DNA from 2 places in the Paenibacillus sp. MER TA 81-3 genome. Region 2 is predicted to be linked to the other one. Evidence: riboswitches for the same ligand, from Rfam matches in the RefSeq annotation. Region 2 holds a riboswitch; the other holds the start of a gene.
The links. A riboswitch is a leader RNA that binds a small molecule or an ion and turns the genes downstream of it on or off. The one in region 2 is predicted to bind magnesium.
Positions count from the first base shown of each region.

Region 1: it holds a riboswitch for magnesium, as region 2 does, so the genes downstream of both, mgtE (magnesium transporter) here and mgtA (magnesium-translocating P-type ATPase) in region 2, are expected to answer to the same signal.

Region 1 covers NZ_JAMAWB010000024.1:78,347-85,751, reverse strand. The annotation lists gene M3650_RS26150 (transglutaminase domain-containing protein) at 1-481, opposite strand, end outside; gene M3650_RS26145 (alpha/beta hydrolase) at 770-1,672, opposite strand; gene M3650_RS26140 (bifunctional 4-hydroxy-2-oxoglutarate aldolase/2-dehydro-3-deoxy-phosphogluconate aldolase) at 1,801-2,505, opposite strand; gene M3650_RS26135 (ROK family protein) at 2,555-3,541, opposite strand; gene M3650_RS26130 (hypothetical protein) at 4,033-4,242, shown strand; gene M3650_RS26125 (GNAT family N-acetyltransferase) at 4,332-4,886, opposite strand; M-box (ykoK) riboswitch at 5,137-5,311, shown strand; gene mgtE (magnesium transporter) at 5,535-6,527, shown strand; gene M3650_RS26115 (YkyA family protein) at 6,634-7,332, opposite strand; gene M3650_RS26110 (polysaccharide deacetylase family protein) at 7,357-7,405, opposite strand, start outside.
Region 2 covers NZ_JAMAWB010000002.1:12,942-20,346, reverse strand. The annotation lists gene mgtA (magnesium-translocating P-type ATPase) at 1-2,178, opposite strand, end outside; M-box (ykoK) riboswitch at 2,543-2,715, opposite strand; gene speD (adenosylmethionine decarboxylase) at 3,076-3,465, shown strand; gene M3650_RS02325 (MgtC/SapB family protein) at 3,789-4,487, shown strand; gene M3650_RS02320 (magnesium transporter MgtE N-terminal domain-containing protein) at 4,575-4,751, shown strand; gene M3650_RS02315 (GNAT family N-acetyltransferase) at 4,918-5,589, shown strand; gene M3650_RS02310 (histidine phosphatase family protein) at 5,730-6,302, shown strand; gene M3650_RS02305 (apurinic/apyrimidinic endonuclease family protein) at 6,608-7,228, shown strand.

The sequences.
Region 1 (7,405 bases), on a different contig from region 2:
TCGTGATGTTAGCCACGATCTCTTTCGCCTGATTTCGCACATATAACGATTGCGTATACGTCTCACGGTAATCGACATACACAGTGACATTGGCGTAATCGCTGCCGCCCTTCCATTTGAAAGAATATTTGCTGACATTGTAGCGTATGAACGGATCGGAATAGAGCGCTTCCGACAACGCTTTACTGACCTGGTCCGTCAGTGTATCCGTACTTCCATCATATCGGAAGGAAGACATCGTTTCGCGTAAGGTGAATCGTTCACTGAGCCAATCACGCATCTCTTGGTTTTCATGCAACGTCACTTGAGAGGATTGAGCTTCGACGGTAGGCCATATAGCAAAGCCTGTAATAATTCCTACGGTAATACCGCCAAAAAACAATACGCGAAACATGGATAACCAAGAGCGTTTGCGCTTCAACTCGCCTATTTCTTGGGGGTACCTTATGCCGTTCTGAGCCTTAAAATCGAACAACCGCATCACCACCTTCGCTTCGACGGTGTTGTCCCGCCTATGCTGGTACGAATCGTAACATAGGCAATTTGCAGATGCTGTCTAGTTATGGAGTGGATATAATCGAGGATGTTTCGTTCCGTTTCTATCGCGATCGACAAGCTGTGGCAGCAAGAGAGCATTTCTCAGAAGATGGATGGCCCTTGCATACCCGTTATCGAGTAGAGAAAAAGACGACTGATAGCGAATGCATGCGACATTTGCCTAAAAAAAAGCACAAGAGGAAGAAAATAAAATTCTTCGTCTTGCGCCTTATTATGAAGAGTTGCGATTTAAATGCTGCCGCAAAAACGGCAGCACTTCCGGCCAGAACGCGGGATCTCTGTCCGAGCTGCTGTGGCCGTCTGAATCGACAATCAAATGCGGCTGATGATAAGACAACCGCTGCAGCACATTTTCCAAATCGCTGGCAGGAATATAGCCGTCGTTGCGGGAATGGACCAGCAGCAGCGGTACTCTTCCCTCTGTGCGCGCATAATTGCCGGACAAGCTTTTCGCCAGATCCAGACCGTCGTAGACAGCAGTTGGAATCTGGGAACGATACAGCCAAATACGCGGTATGACCGTTGCGAGCGGAAACGTAGGCAGCTTATGCCGCTTCAGCTCCGCCGCAACCATCGTTAACGGACGGGAAGGCATCGAATCGGTGACGACAGCCTGGACGGCCAGCCCTTCATCCAACGCCAAGACAGCGCCGAAGCCGCCCAATGAATGTCCAATCACTCCGATGCGCTCGCCGTCCACATCCGGACGCTTCCGCACGTAGCGCACCGCAGCCAGCAAATCGTCCCGGAACAATAATGCGGATGGCGCCTTCACCGATCCGCTCTCTCCGTGACTGGTTACATCATACATGAGCACATTAAAGCCTGCATCTGTGAGCGGATAAGCATAACGAAGCACACGCGCACGATTAGAGCCCCAACCATGTGCAACAATGATAACCGGGGCCTTTTTGACTGGCGTATTCCCTTTTCCCCAGATGAACCAGCCTTGAAGCGTAGCGCAGCCTTCAAACGTTACCCGATCAAAGGGACGATCGGGCTCGGTGCTCACCGGAATTTGCCGTGGGGACTGACTCTTTACCGCCAACGCCCAAGCTCCACCCGCTGCGCTGCTGACGAGAGCCAGGGCACCCACACCATATGTCCAAAGCATAGCCACTAATATCGCCTCTCTTTTATGATTGCCTCACGTTCATTTTCTATCTATTATACTTCACTCGCAGCAGCGTTATCCGAAGCTCCCAGGCGCAAAATTTCTACGGTCAGATAAACGTACAGCAATTACCCGTTTTCCAGCGCTTTTTCCTGCACGGTTAGAACAAAGCGTTGGGCGTGCTGCGCCAGCTGCTCGAACTGTCCTTCTTGAATGTAGTCGGTACGCACCAGCTTGGAGCCCAGACCGAAGGCAGAAGCACCCGCCTTCAAGTAATCCGCAACGTTGTTCATGTCCACTCCGCCCGTGGCAATGATAGGAATGTGCTGCAGCGGGCCGCGGATTTCCCGAATATAATCCGAACCAAGCGTTCCGATCGGGAACAGCTTGACCGCCTTCGCCCCAGCTTTCCAAGCACGAACGATTTCCGTCGGTGTAAGCACACCAGGCCACACATCCACACCGCGCTCAGCCGCAAAGGAGATGACCTCCTCGTCCAAATTCGGAGAAATGAAAAACTGTGCTCCGCATGCGAACGCCTCTCGGGCTTCATCAAGATCCGTTACTGTTCCCGCGCCGATATATGCCCTGCCGTCGAACCGTTCCCGCCAACGGTGGATGATCTTCGCAGCGCCTTCCGTATTCATGGTCACTTCCATGAAGCGGACGCCGCCTGTCACCAGCGCCTCACCGGCAAGATCGGCCGCCTCTCCGGTAAAGCCGCGAAAAATAGCTATGATGCGTGTCTGCAGCATCTGCTCCGTTATGGAGATACCGGCTGCCGTTATCGAGTTATCGATTTTCATCATTGCTTTATCGGCTTCCGTCATCATCTGCCATTCCCCCTCTCTTGTTCTCTGGACGACGTATTCTACAGCCTGCTTACATTGCGCCTCCGGCAGCTGCATGACGCAACTTTTCCGCCCGATTCTTCGCAAAAGCCGCGCTGCCGATCACTCCGCCATCATCAATCAACTCCCCTTGACGGATCGTCAACCGCTCCAAATAACCGTGATAGACCGAGCGCTGCAGCGTATCGCGCACCGATGAGAACAGTCGTTCTCCAGCCAGTGCCCCGCCACCTCCGATGACGATAACGTCCGGACTGAGGAGCGAAATGGAGTACGCCAAACCTTTGCCAAGCACTTGGCCGGTATAGGTCAAAATGTCGACAGCGAGCGCATCGCCTTCGTCATAAGCTTGCGAGACATGAGCGGCGCTCAGTTCCCCGCGCTCGTATGACTCACGCAGAATGCTGTCTCGGCCCGCTTCCAGCGCTTGCTTCGCTTGGCGCACGATGCCCGTGGCGGAGACGACCGACTCCAAGCAGCCAGTAAGTCCACAGCCGCATGGTGTCGTTTCGCCGTCAATCGCTACATGTCCCAATTCGCCCGCCATGAAACCGCTGCCGTAATACAATTCACCGTTCACCACGGTAGCAGCTGCCAGCCCCGTTCCGATGGTCACACCGTGCACGACACCCGCTCCACGTCCTGCTCCGCTCATCGCTTCGCCATATACATACATGCGCACATCATTATCTATAAAAACAGGTACGCCAACCTTGACACTCAACCGTCCGGCAACGTCCACGTCATGCCACTTCAAATTGGATGCAAAGATGCTGACACCGCGCTCCGGATCAATAAATCCCGGAATACCGGCTCCGACAGCAAGCAAGTGGCTGCGATCCAGCCCCGTTTTCGCGAACAGCTCATCAATCATGTCGGCCATCTTATCCAAAACGTGATCAACGCCGAGGGCTGCTTCCGTCGGCCGCTTCACCTTATCCACCATCTCGTAGCGCTCGCTCACGAGGCCGCACACGATGTTCGTTCCACCTAGATCGATTCCTATCATATATTGCATGACTTCTCCACCTTGCCTTCCTTATAGCTGTGATTTATCCGTATTATAGCACGGAGCAGTCAACTTTTTGATTGAAAAAATCATAATCCAATTGTTGTGAATATACAACGTATTCATCGTACATTCGAGCTTTTCTGGATGTTAATGACTGCTTCTCACTTCAAGCGTTCGCCATAATTTCGCCTTAAATTTGCCTCAAACTTGGAAACAATATTAAAGACGAACTTGGTACAAATCGCTATAATAGTACTGTGATGTATGTCACACGCGCCACGCGCGATAAATCACAGCCAATTACAGCAGCAGAGCAGCCAGCCAGTTCTAAGCTGCCGTGAATCATTGTGCAGACTTAAATGCTCTGAATTCCCTACAGTATATTAGGTACTTTGCTTCCGGAGCGAGTCTGCTAACGCAGCTTGCCGGTCAACCGTTATTCAAGAGACCCCGGTTCAAGTATTATTTTAATTCGGATTGTAAGAGGTGAATGACCCATGACGTATGTAGACATTAGCAATATAAGCCCGCAATTGTTCGTAACGGTGCTTTTTTTCCTGCTTATCGTATGCCCGCTTCTCAGTCTCGGTGTAGTTCGTTTCTTCCAACAGCGTGTGAAGGCTGGAATTACTTATATCGCTTCTGCGGTCGTATCTTACGTCGTCTTTCTCATCGTTGCGGACTTTGTGGCTAAGACCTGGAGCTGACTCTTTCTTCGAAGGAGTTAGCTTTTTTATTGTCGTGCCTCAAGAGGCTCCCGGTCCTGTGTTCCTGACATTCCATCTTCACAATGCACCTACACGTCCGCTTCCCGTCTCATGACGAAATAACGAAACAATGCGTCTTCAAAGCGGTATTCTGTCAACCCTACTGTCTCGAAGCTGAATGACTCGTAAAAATGAACCGCCTTCGCATTGCTTTCCAGTACAGCAAGCCAGACGGCAGAAGGGACAGCTTGTTCCATTCGTGCCAGGCAGACGTTCATAAGCTCACGCCCGATACCGTGACGCTGGAAATCAGCTTGCACATAAATTTTTTGCAGTTGCATCGGATGCGGCGTATCGACGGATTCATGGCCAGAACCGTCCTTCAGCTTCATGTAACCGGCAGGCTTCCCATCCCAATAGGCCACATAGAAGTGATTGTGCGGCTTCTGCAAGCTCACAGCCAGCTTCCCCGGGGCGAACGTCGCTTCCACATATTTTGCGAGCGTATCAGGTTGGAACAGTTCCCCGAACGTTTCTCGAAACGTCGCTGCTCCGATCTCCGCCAGCAGTTCGGCGCATTCCTCACCCACATGTACAATCTCGATCTCGTTATCGCATTGATTTTCCGTCTTCAGTCGATCCATATAATTCTCCCTTTTTCTATAAAGCATAATGTTGATATTTGCGTAATGCGAACTAATGTTCTATTATGTAAACATTACTCCCTATTCTGTGAAGTTGCAACTATGAATTTTGCAACGAATATCTGTTTGCATAAGATTAAAATACTGTATTCGGACAAGCACCCGCATGTACCCCAAAAAATGAATGTGCCGAAATCATTGACTTATTGTTAAAAGGTGCTATAACTATATAGAGTCAAGAACATAATTTCATATTCCTCGTTAGGTGAGGCTCCTATGTGGAGATATGCTGCTGCCCAAAAATGTCGAGAGACGCCAATGGGTCAACAGAAACCATCGACTTAAGGTGGTTTTTAACGTAGCTGGATGTCGCGTGCGTCATCCTATGCCACATAGTGCTAAAACTCAACGAATAGAGGGCAATGGCACTTGTATTTGCTATATTTTTTAGCATGTAAATTTGCTGCGTATACCAAACATCCTCTTCGTTGCGGATGTTTTTTCTATTTCAGGAGGTGATGAGAGATGGATGGTTCCCCCAGTCCCGAACCGCATAGCAAGCACAACAGCACATTCATAATTATATTTGGAGAACGTCCGTCTCTTATCATCTAACGAAGAGATGGACCATGAAGGAGGTCCATTACTATGGTATTAGCACCTGTTGTCATTGGAAATTATAAAGAGGATTCGGCTGGCAAGCTGATGAAAACTCAGTTCCTTGCCATTCATGAAACATTTACGGTTGAAGAAGCCATTGCTTATTACCGCAAGCACGGAAAAAACATGACGAATATTTATTATATTTATATTACGGGCCACAACGGATTGTTGAAAGGCGTCATCTCCGTAAGAGAATTATTAACCGCCGAAGATCATATTCGTGTTCAGGATATTATGATTAAGCAAGTGGTGTCGGTTACAGCCGACGTCGATCAGGAAGCGGTCGCTAAAATATTTGAGGAAAAAGATCTGGTGTCGATTCCAGTGCTGCACCAGTCGCAGCTGGTCGGCCTCATCGATGTCGATGATATTCTGGATGTCGTGCGGAAGGAAGCGACGGAAGATTTTCATAAGATGGCGCCTGTTACGTCCTTTGCGCAAAACTTGAAAACAGCAAGTATTTACACACTCTACAAAAAACGCATCCCTTGGCTCATCATTCTCGTCTTCATGAATATATTCTCAGGAGCGGGTATCGCCTCTTTTGAAGATTTAATTGCCACGAACGTGGCCCTGGTCTTCTTCTTGCCTCTGCTCATAGATAGTGGCGGCAATGCGGGTTCTCAAGCATCCACGCTCATGATCCGGTCCATGGCTGTCGGGGACATTAAGCTAAGAGACTGGTTCAAGCTGTTCACGAAGGAAGTATCGATCGCGTTCTTCCTCGGCATCACGATGGCGTTAGCCGTTGCAAGCATCGGGTGGTTCCGCGGCGGAATCGATATTGCCGTTATCGTTGCGCTAACGATGGCAGTTATTGTTATGGTCGGCAGCTTAATCGGGATGTCGCTCCCGTTCATTTTCAGCAAATTGAAGCTTGATCCTGCAACAGCGAGCGCGCCGCTCATTACGTCCATTGCCGATATTTGCGGCGTCTTGATTTACTTTTCCATCGCATCTGCGTACTTGAATCTGTAAAGAGCAAGGTTGCGTTAAGCCTCGTATGCCGTCGGACTACCTACATTTTCACACAAAAAAGGAGGGCGCTTGGGCCCTCTTTTTACTCTATCTTGATTCTGTTATACTATCCTTCTTGCTGCTCTGCGTTATCGTCCTGATTGGCTTCCGTATTGGTCACCTGGAGGCCAGCCCCCTTATAAAAGGTGGACTTCAACGTGTTAAATTGGGTCGTATAGTCATTGAACTGTGTCTTTAATTCCTCCACTTGCCGGTATACTTCATTCCGTTCGGAAATCCCTGTCGTAATCGACTTCAGCTTCGTATTTTGCGACTTCAATTCGTCATAGATGAATTGCTCGCGTTCCAGCCATTGACCATACTTCTCATGCAATGCCTTGAACGTGTCATATCGCTTCACATAAGCGGTGTATGCCTGTTCCGCCTGCTTCTTCAACTCTTCATCCTTCAGCTTAGCGATGGCCTTATCCAATTCTCCCATCTGGCTGCGCGCGTCATCAAGGTGCACCTTCACTTGCTCAATCGCCTGTTTGCGTTCTTCCAACGCTTTGTTCGTATTATCAATCAACGTTTGCACGTTGCGATTGTCTTGTTTCCCTTGATCTAAAATATTGATATATTGCTTCTCGTCCTTATCTTCCAACGTCTTCAACGTTTCCAAGGCGGCCGTAACGTTCACTTCTGCCGAAGAAGCCTTCTCGAACGCTTCGAATATCTTCGTCGTCGGCGAAGCGCCGCATCCGGTCAATCCTACTACTACAGACAACAATGCCGCGATAGCGGTAAATTTCTTCCAGCTTGCCAATCTCTTAACCTCCCAGTCCGGATGCTATAATCGCTTGTCGTGATGGAAATTGCATACGAAATGCGCATTCGGG
Region 2 (7,405 bases):
AATGGAGAGCTGGGAAATATCATAGAACAAATTTTGAATCAGCAGATGAATCGGCAGCATCGGCAGAAATGGGAGAAAGGCGCTTGCGACCAGTACGCTGAATACGTTGCCGAAGTTCGAACTTGCGGTCATTTTAATATATTTGATCATGTTTCCGAATGTTTTACGGCCTTCGATTACGCCGCGTTCCAGTACCATCAAGCTTTTTTCTAGCAATATGATGTCTGCCGATTCCTTGGAAATATCGACAGCCGTATCTACGGAAATACCGACATCCGCTTCTTTGAGCGACACTGCATCATTAATGCCATCGCCCATAAATCCGACCGTGTGCCCTTTGCTTTTCAAGACACGGACGATTCGCGCCTTTTGCATTGGATTCACTTTGGCAAAGACATTAGAGCTTTCGGCGACATCGGCTAACTGTTGATCCGTTAATCGTTCTATCTCACTTCCAAGCACGATATCACTGATAGTAAGCCCGACATCTTTACATACTTTGCGGGTAACCGCCGCGTTATCTCCGGTAATGATTTTTACTTCCACACCGCTGTCTTTCAGGGCCCGAATGGCCTCCCGTGCCGTTTCTTTCGGCGGATCGAGGAAGCCGATATATCCGGCCAGTATGAGATCCTGTTCGTCTTTTACGCTATACGGTTCGTCTGTTGCCGCCATTTGCTTAATGGCTACGGCGATGACTCGCAAGCCGTCCATGTTCAAGCTGTTGACCAATCGTTGAGCCCGGTCGGCTCGTTCTGGCGTGAGGGGGACGATCTGCCCGTTGTCGGACACATGCGAACAAATGCTTAGAACTTCCTCCATAGCTCCTTTACAGATGAGCAGATGTCCGTTGCCCCGTTTCTCCAGTACGACGGACATGCGGCGGCGGTTGAAGTCGAACGGAATCTCATCGAATTTCGAATAGTTATTCTCTGCGCCCAACACATCCGACAGCTCCGCGTGCTCCAGAACCGCCACATCCAGCAAGTTTTTCAGCCCAGTCTGGTGGTAGCTGTTCAGATAAGCATATTCCAACACTTGATTATCATCTTCGCCATTGATGTCCAGATGACGTTCCAAAATAATTTTGTCCTGAGTCAGAGTGCCGGTTTTGTCCGTACATAAGATGTCCATGGCACCGAAGTTCTGAATTGAATTGAGCCGTTTAACGACCACTTTGTTCCGCGCCATAATCGATGCGCCTTTGGCAAGATTGCCAGCCACGACAACCGGCAGCATTTCCGGCGTAAGGCCGACCGCAACGGATAAGCCGAAGAACAGCGCGTCCATCCAATCTCCTTTTGTGAACCCGTTGATAAGGAAAATAACAGGAACCATAATGAGCATGAAGCGAATAAGCACGAAGGTAACGCTCTTGACGCCTTTGTCGAAGCTCGTAAGCGGCGGCTTGCCGATTAAGGTGCTGGCCATTGAACCGAAGTAGGTATGGTCACCCGTCGACACAACGACAGCGGAGGCTGAACCACTGATTACATTCGTGCCCATATAACACATATTGTTCAGTTCCAGCGCATTGGTGGGCGTCAGTTGGTTGCGATTGCGAGCCAACTTCGAGGCGCCGCGCGGCAGCGTATCCAGCTTCTCCACAGGCATCGCTTCACCGGTCAAAGCGGATTCTCCGACAAACAGATCCTTCGAGTGAACGAGTCTGACATCTGCCGGCACCATGTCGCCTGCGGAGAGATGGATGATATCACCGGGGACGAGCAGTTCCAGATCAATTTCTTTGCGCTTAGATTGACGGTTCACCGTTGCTGTCGTTTTGACCATTTCCTTCAGCTTCTCGGCGGTGCGTGCGGAACGGAATTCTTGCGTGAATGTAATGATGACACTAACAGTGACCATGGTTGTAATAATGACGACGGCTTCGACATCATCATCGGCGATATATGAGAATAAGGCCAAGGAAAGCAGGATGAGAATAAACGGGTTTTTGAAGCAGGCAAGCAATTGGACATACCATGCTGGTGTTTTCTCGTGCGCCACTTGATTTTTCCCATATTGCTCCAGTCTCTTGTTGGCTTCTATGTCCGTGAGCCCCCCAGAACTTGTGCCAAACTCTTCCATCAAATCCTCTTCGTGGACGATGGAAGCTTGGATTAAACGTTCCGCGATCTCGCGGTTTTGCATTTCTTTATCTTTCATTGGTTTGTTCATTATTCTAACTCCTCTCTACACAACAGGCGTTTTCGATTGAAAGCGCCTGTTCTACTTCACTTCAAATTGAACGCAAAAAAGCTCTCCCTGTTGGAGGGAGAGCGAGTGTTCCGAGCATTCATCATGGGCTTGCATGTCTCAACTGCGCATACTTAAATACACCCGCCTGCATCTGCAGTTTGAATGGAAATAAAAGTATGGGAAACACGCAAGAGCATGACAAAGCCAGCTCTCCTTCAGTACAGGATATCGGTTGAACTTACATAATCGGCTGGTTGGTCCACTGTCCAAGGATGTTCCCCCCTCTGCAAAATAAAAACCCTCCAGGAGACCTAGAGGGTTAGAAACGCACGCAAAAAAGCTTCCGGATCCCCCTAGTCGAGTTTTGGCACTATACAACGTAAAGAGATGCAATGTCTCTTAGCCACCTTAAGAAAAGCCTTAATCCGGCAGTTCCTGTTCTACCCATGGGCATCTTTCGATATTTCTGGGCAGTGGCCTCTGTTTGTATAGGAGCCTCACCTAACGAGGACTTATTTAATTCCTAGTCATCTTAAGTCTTATATTTTCGTTTGTCAAGCTGTAAATTTGTTCAAAGAGATACTGCTGCTGTGTATGCGGTTCGGTAAATATGAGAAAAATGGGCATAACAAAGCAGTTTGTTAGGATTGACAATTGGATGGTCAGGAAGTACGATTTTCTTGTCAGTATTTTACTATTTTGTGTGCAACAAAGGGGGTATGCACCATGGACAGTAGTGACAGTCGACAATCGCAATCAAAACTACTCATAACAAGGAGCGGGGAGGATAAGCGCTCGCATGGTGCTGCCATCAGCAGATAATCAGGCTGGGAACAGCAAGCTGATTGTCTTCTCCCCAGAAAGGGGAAATGCCAAATGACCTACTCTACGTATGGAAGACACGTCGTGGCTGACTTATGGGAAGTTGATTTTGACCGGATTAATAATGCTGAATTTTTACAGAACCAACTGATCGAAGCCGCAGAAAAATGTGGAGCAACCGTGTTGTCCGTGTCGGAACAGCAATTTGAGCCCCAAGGGGCTACCGTACTTTTGTTATTGTCAGAGAGCCATCTCTCGATTCATACGTATCCGGAAAAAGGGTTCGCAGCTTTGGATTGTTACACCTGTGGGGACAAGGTTGATCCCGAAGTAGCCATTCACTATTTACTGTCTGTGCTCAAGCCTAAAACGTATATTGTGAAGAAGCTAATCCGGGGAGTCGGAGAAATGATAGAAGAATCGCCAGCGATAACTTCGATGTAGACACCTATTGACAACATGATTCATCTGAAGTAAAATCCAGAATGCTTGCAGGATTTATATTTGTTGGAAAGGGGGAATATATTCATGGATAGCAGCCCAGGCCGAAATGTCATGTTTTCAGTCTGTTCATTTGCTGTAAAGAGGAAGAGCTCTGTTCTTTTGCCGCTCCCATGTTCCCCGTGTTTGGATTTTCATCGATCCCATCAAGCAGGATGGGTCTGTTCAAGCAGGTTTATTTGACATGTGAGCCACACAAGTACACTGCCAGCTCTCCCTTTCCGGGGGAGCTTTTTTTGATCTATAGAGAGGTGATGCCGTTGACTATGGAAATAGTGCTGAAGCTGGGACTTGCTTTATTTTTTGGAATGCTCATCGGAATCGATAGACAAATTAAACAAAAACAATTGGGATTAAGGCCTAGTATGATCATCTGTATTGCCAGCTGTCTACTCACCATCGTTTCGATTGAAGCATTCGGCAAATTTGGTGGTGCGGATCACCCTAATATGGATCCGATGCGATTGGCCGCGCAGATTGTAAGCGGAGTCGGGTTCATTGGGGCGGGTGTCATTTTGCGAAGAAGCAACGAGGTTATTTCGGGCCTGACCTCTGCGGCGCTTATATGGTCAGCTTCGGCGCTTGGCATTGCGATCGGGGCAGGGTTCTATGCGGAAGCGGCATGTGGCGTCATCCTGATGATTGCGGCTGTTAATGTCGTGCCCTACCTCATCAAATCAATTGGACCGGCAAGGCTGAATCGGTACGATGTCGCCGTCAAGATTGTAGTGGAATCCAATTTGCGCATGACTGAATTAATCAAGATGCTCGAACGTAAAGGTCAGTTTGGCCATGCCAAAAAAGATGAATTCAAAATACGGCATTTAAAGCTTAAGGATCTCGATAACGAACGACAGCTCATCGATTTGGTGCTGTCCGTGCCGAAAAATCAATATACGACGGAAATATATTATTACATTAAGAAAGTGGACCATGTGTTAAAGGTGGATGTCGAGAATTTGTGATGTCAAGCGGAAGGCATAAACATTTTGGATGAAAGGAGTCTTGTATGATGATTAGGCTAAATGAATATCAATTTAAGGAATTCCTTCTTGTCCCCAGCTGAATTTGGGCATATTTTCGCTGAGCTTCATCCGCTGCAGCAAAAAAAATACATTCTGGAGCTCGATCATCAGTATGCTATAACGATGTTGAATGAGCTTCCTTCGGATAATGCCACTCATTTTATCGGGCTGCTGTCGAACAAAGAGGTTTTCTCTGGAGCGTAATTCGCAAGTCATATCCGTCTCCACGGATGCGAATGAAGTGGAAAGCTAGACTTGTGGAATTATATGGCATATACTTGTTTCAAATGAAAACGGTCACACCGATCTTTCGTATATTTAACGTAGAGAAAGCGAAAGAGTATTGCTGTTGCTAACATTGAATACCTGTATGAACGACTCACAACAAAGCAATATAAACATGCTCGTCCTGGCTTGGATCACGACGATAAGTGATTGTCTATTACGGATCCCTTTGGCAATCGTCTTCATTTTTTTGAGCCCCAACCATAACGATGACCTGGCATTAGAAACCCGTACCCGCTGCTGCTATTCAAGAGGCTGTTATGCGGGTTTCTTTCTACCTGTGGAAGGAGAATATTACATGAAGCAATTCGATGTTGAAATTAGAGCGGCAGCAGAAAGCGAATGGGACCAAGTCTGGAACCTGCTTGAGCGCAGAGGAGCAACCGATGCCAAGGAATTAGCCGAATCCCGATTTTTATCCATTTTTCAGAATAGACAGCATTATTTGCCTATCGCGGCTGTAGATCAAAAGCTTGTAGGGTATGGCTGGGTGCAAAATTATGGGCCGCATTTGCGCTCGGGACAACAGCTATTCCGATTGCATGATCTTTTTGTGCTCGAACCATACAGGAAGAATCGAATCGCCGCCGCTCTTTTTGAGAGTATGAAAGAATGGTCACAGCATAACGGAGCATCGTGGTTGCAATGGAACGCAAATCCCACATCGACGAGTTTTTATATGCGCTTAGGTTATCAGCCCATTCCAGAGGAAGATGAAGGATTCCCTTTCTTTGAAATCGAGTTTGCAGCGAAATAGAACAGCGAGACTTGGAGCTGATATCCAACGAAGGACAGAAGAACTTTGTAGATTAAAGTGGTGCAGGGCAGCAGCTGCCATTCGCTTACAGACGTAAAAAGCACATCGTTTCTAGAATGAAATCAAGGTGGTGTATCTCCATGAAACGTATCTATCTGATTAGGCATTGCCAGGCCGCAGGACAAGAGCCAGAGGCTCCGTTGACAACGGAGGGAGTAAGGCAGGCGAAGGAACTAAGAGACTTTCTTGCTCACCGAGGTATTGAACGAATCGTTGCAAGTCCTTATTTGAGAGCGGTTTCAACAATCCGTCCCTTAGCTGAATTGCTGCAAATCTCCGTCCATACGGATGCCAGACTTCAGGAACGAGTGCTATGTTCATATGACATGATTGATTGGCTTGATAAATTAAAGGAGACCTATGCGGATATAGATTTGAAGTATGAAGGCGGAGAATCGTCGCGGGAGGCGATGAATCGTGGGCTTGAAGTCATTGATGAAGCACTTGAAAGTACCAAACACAATATTGCGATCGTAACCCACGGAAATTTGATGTCGCTGCTTCTGAATCATTTCACGAATGATTTCGGATTCGAAGAGTGGGAGCGGCTGACCAACCCGGACGTGTATGAGCTTCATATATTCGAAGAGAACGATAACATCACTGTAGACTCTCACAAGTTGTTTCATACGATTAAGCCATACATTCGATAAGCCGATGAGCGTAACAAATGATACGAACACCAATCATAATAAAAAGACAATAACCCCGTATAAGCTTCTGTTGGTTAGCAGAATCTCGTATGGGGTTCTATTCGTATCTTCTTATTTTTGGTAGGTATTATATGGTATATTGCATAGTAGATCTAACCATGGCAGACAGTGACAAGCGCCACCTGAAAAGAGGGAATGATGTTGAAGCAGTTTATGATCGGTCAGTACGGAGGTTTTGATGATAAAAAGTTCAAAAGAGATTTCAAATTAGGATTTCATGGAATTGAAGCCTGTCTTTGGATTATATGACTTCGGTCAACCCCGATTACGTGTTATTTCATTATCCGAAGCCCGTAATTCTCGATGATCGGGTAGATTGGAGTCTGTGGCGCTTCACGGATGAAAGCGAGTATGTGTATGAGAGTAAATATTCATTCGCGGAGTTTTCCGAGAAGAGTGAGCTATTATTTGCATGGTTGTCGGACAAAAGCGAGGAGTATCGATTTACACCGGTGCTTGAATTTGACGGCTTGAATAAATATATATACGAGACGGACTTTCTTGAATGCTTATTGGATAGGTATCCCAGAATTAGATTGTGCCTGGATACGGCCAGATTGCATTTACAGGATGAAACGGATCCGCATTTCGATGCTAAGCTCGTTGTACATAAATTCACCAAGTATGCCCATATCATTCATTTGAGTAATGCGCAAGTTGCTGCCGACGGGATTCAGAACAGACATTACCCGGTATTGCCTGAATTGCGTCCGGAGGAGGGCTGGGCGCCAATAGCGAAGTATTTGCGAATCGTTCGACAGGAAAATCGAAATGTGAAAATTATGTTCGAACATCGTTCTGATCGAATCAGTGACGAGCAGTTGGAAAGATGCTATGCATGGGTAGATGAGCTATTGAACAGCTAGTGCACGACGGCTAAATTAGCTAGAGTTACTCTATCCTGTCCGGAGAAGATATGTCCTTTCCGCATCCTTTTAACCACTCTCCCCCTCATTCAGATTGCAACACCTTGCCTCTGCAAATGAAGCGTACTCAATGCGGAATGTGCTTAGGTATGCAAGTATGGAAAGACGCGAGTGGCA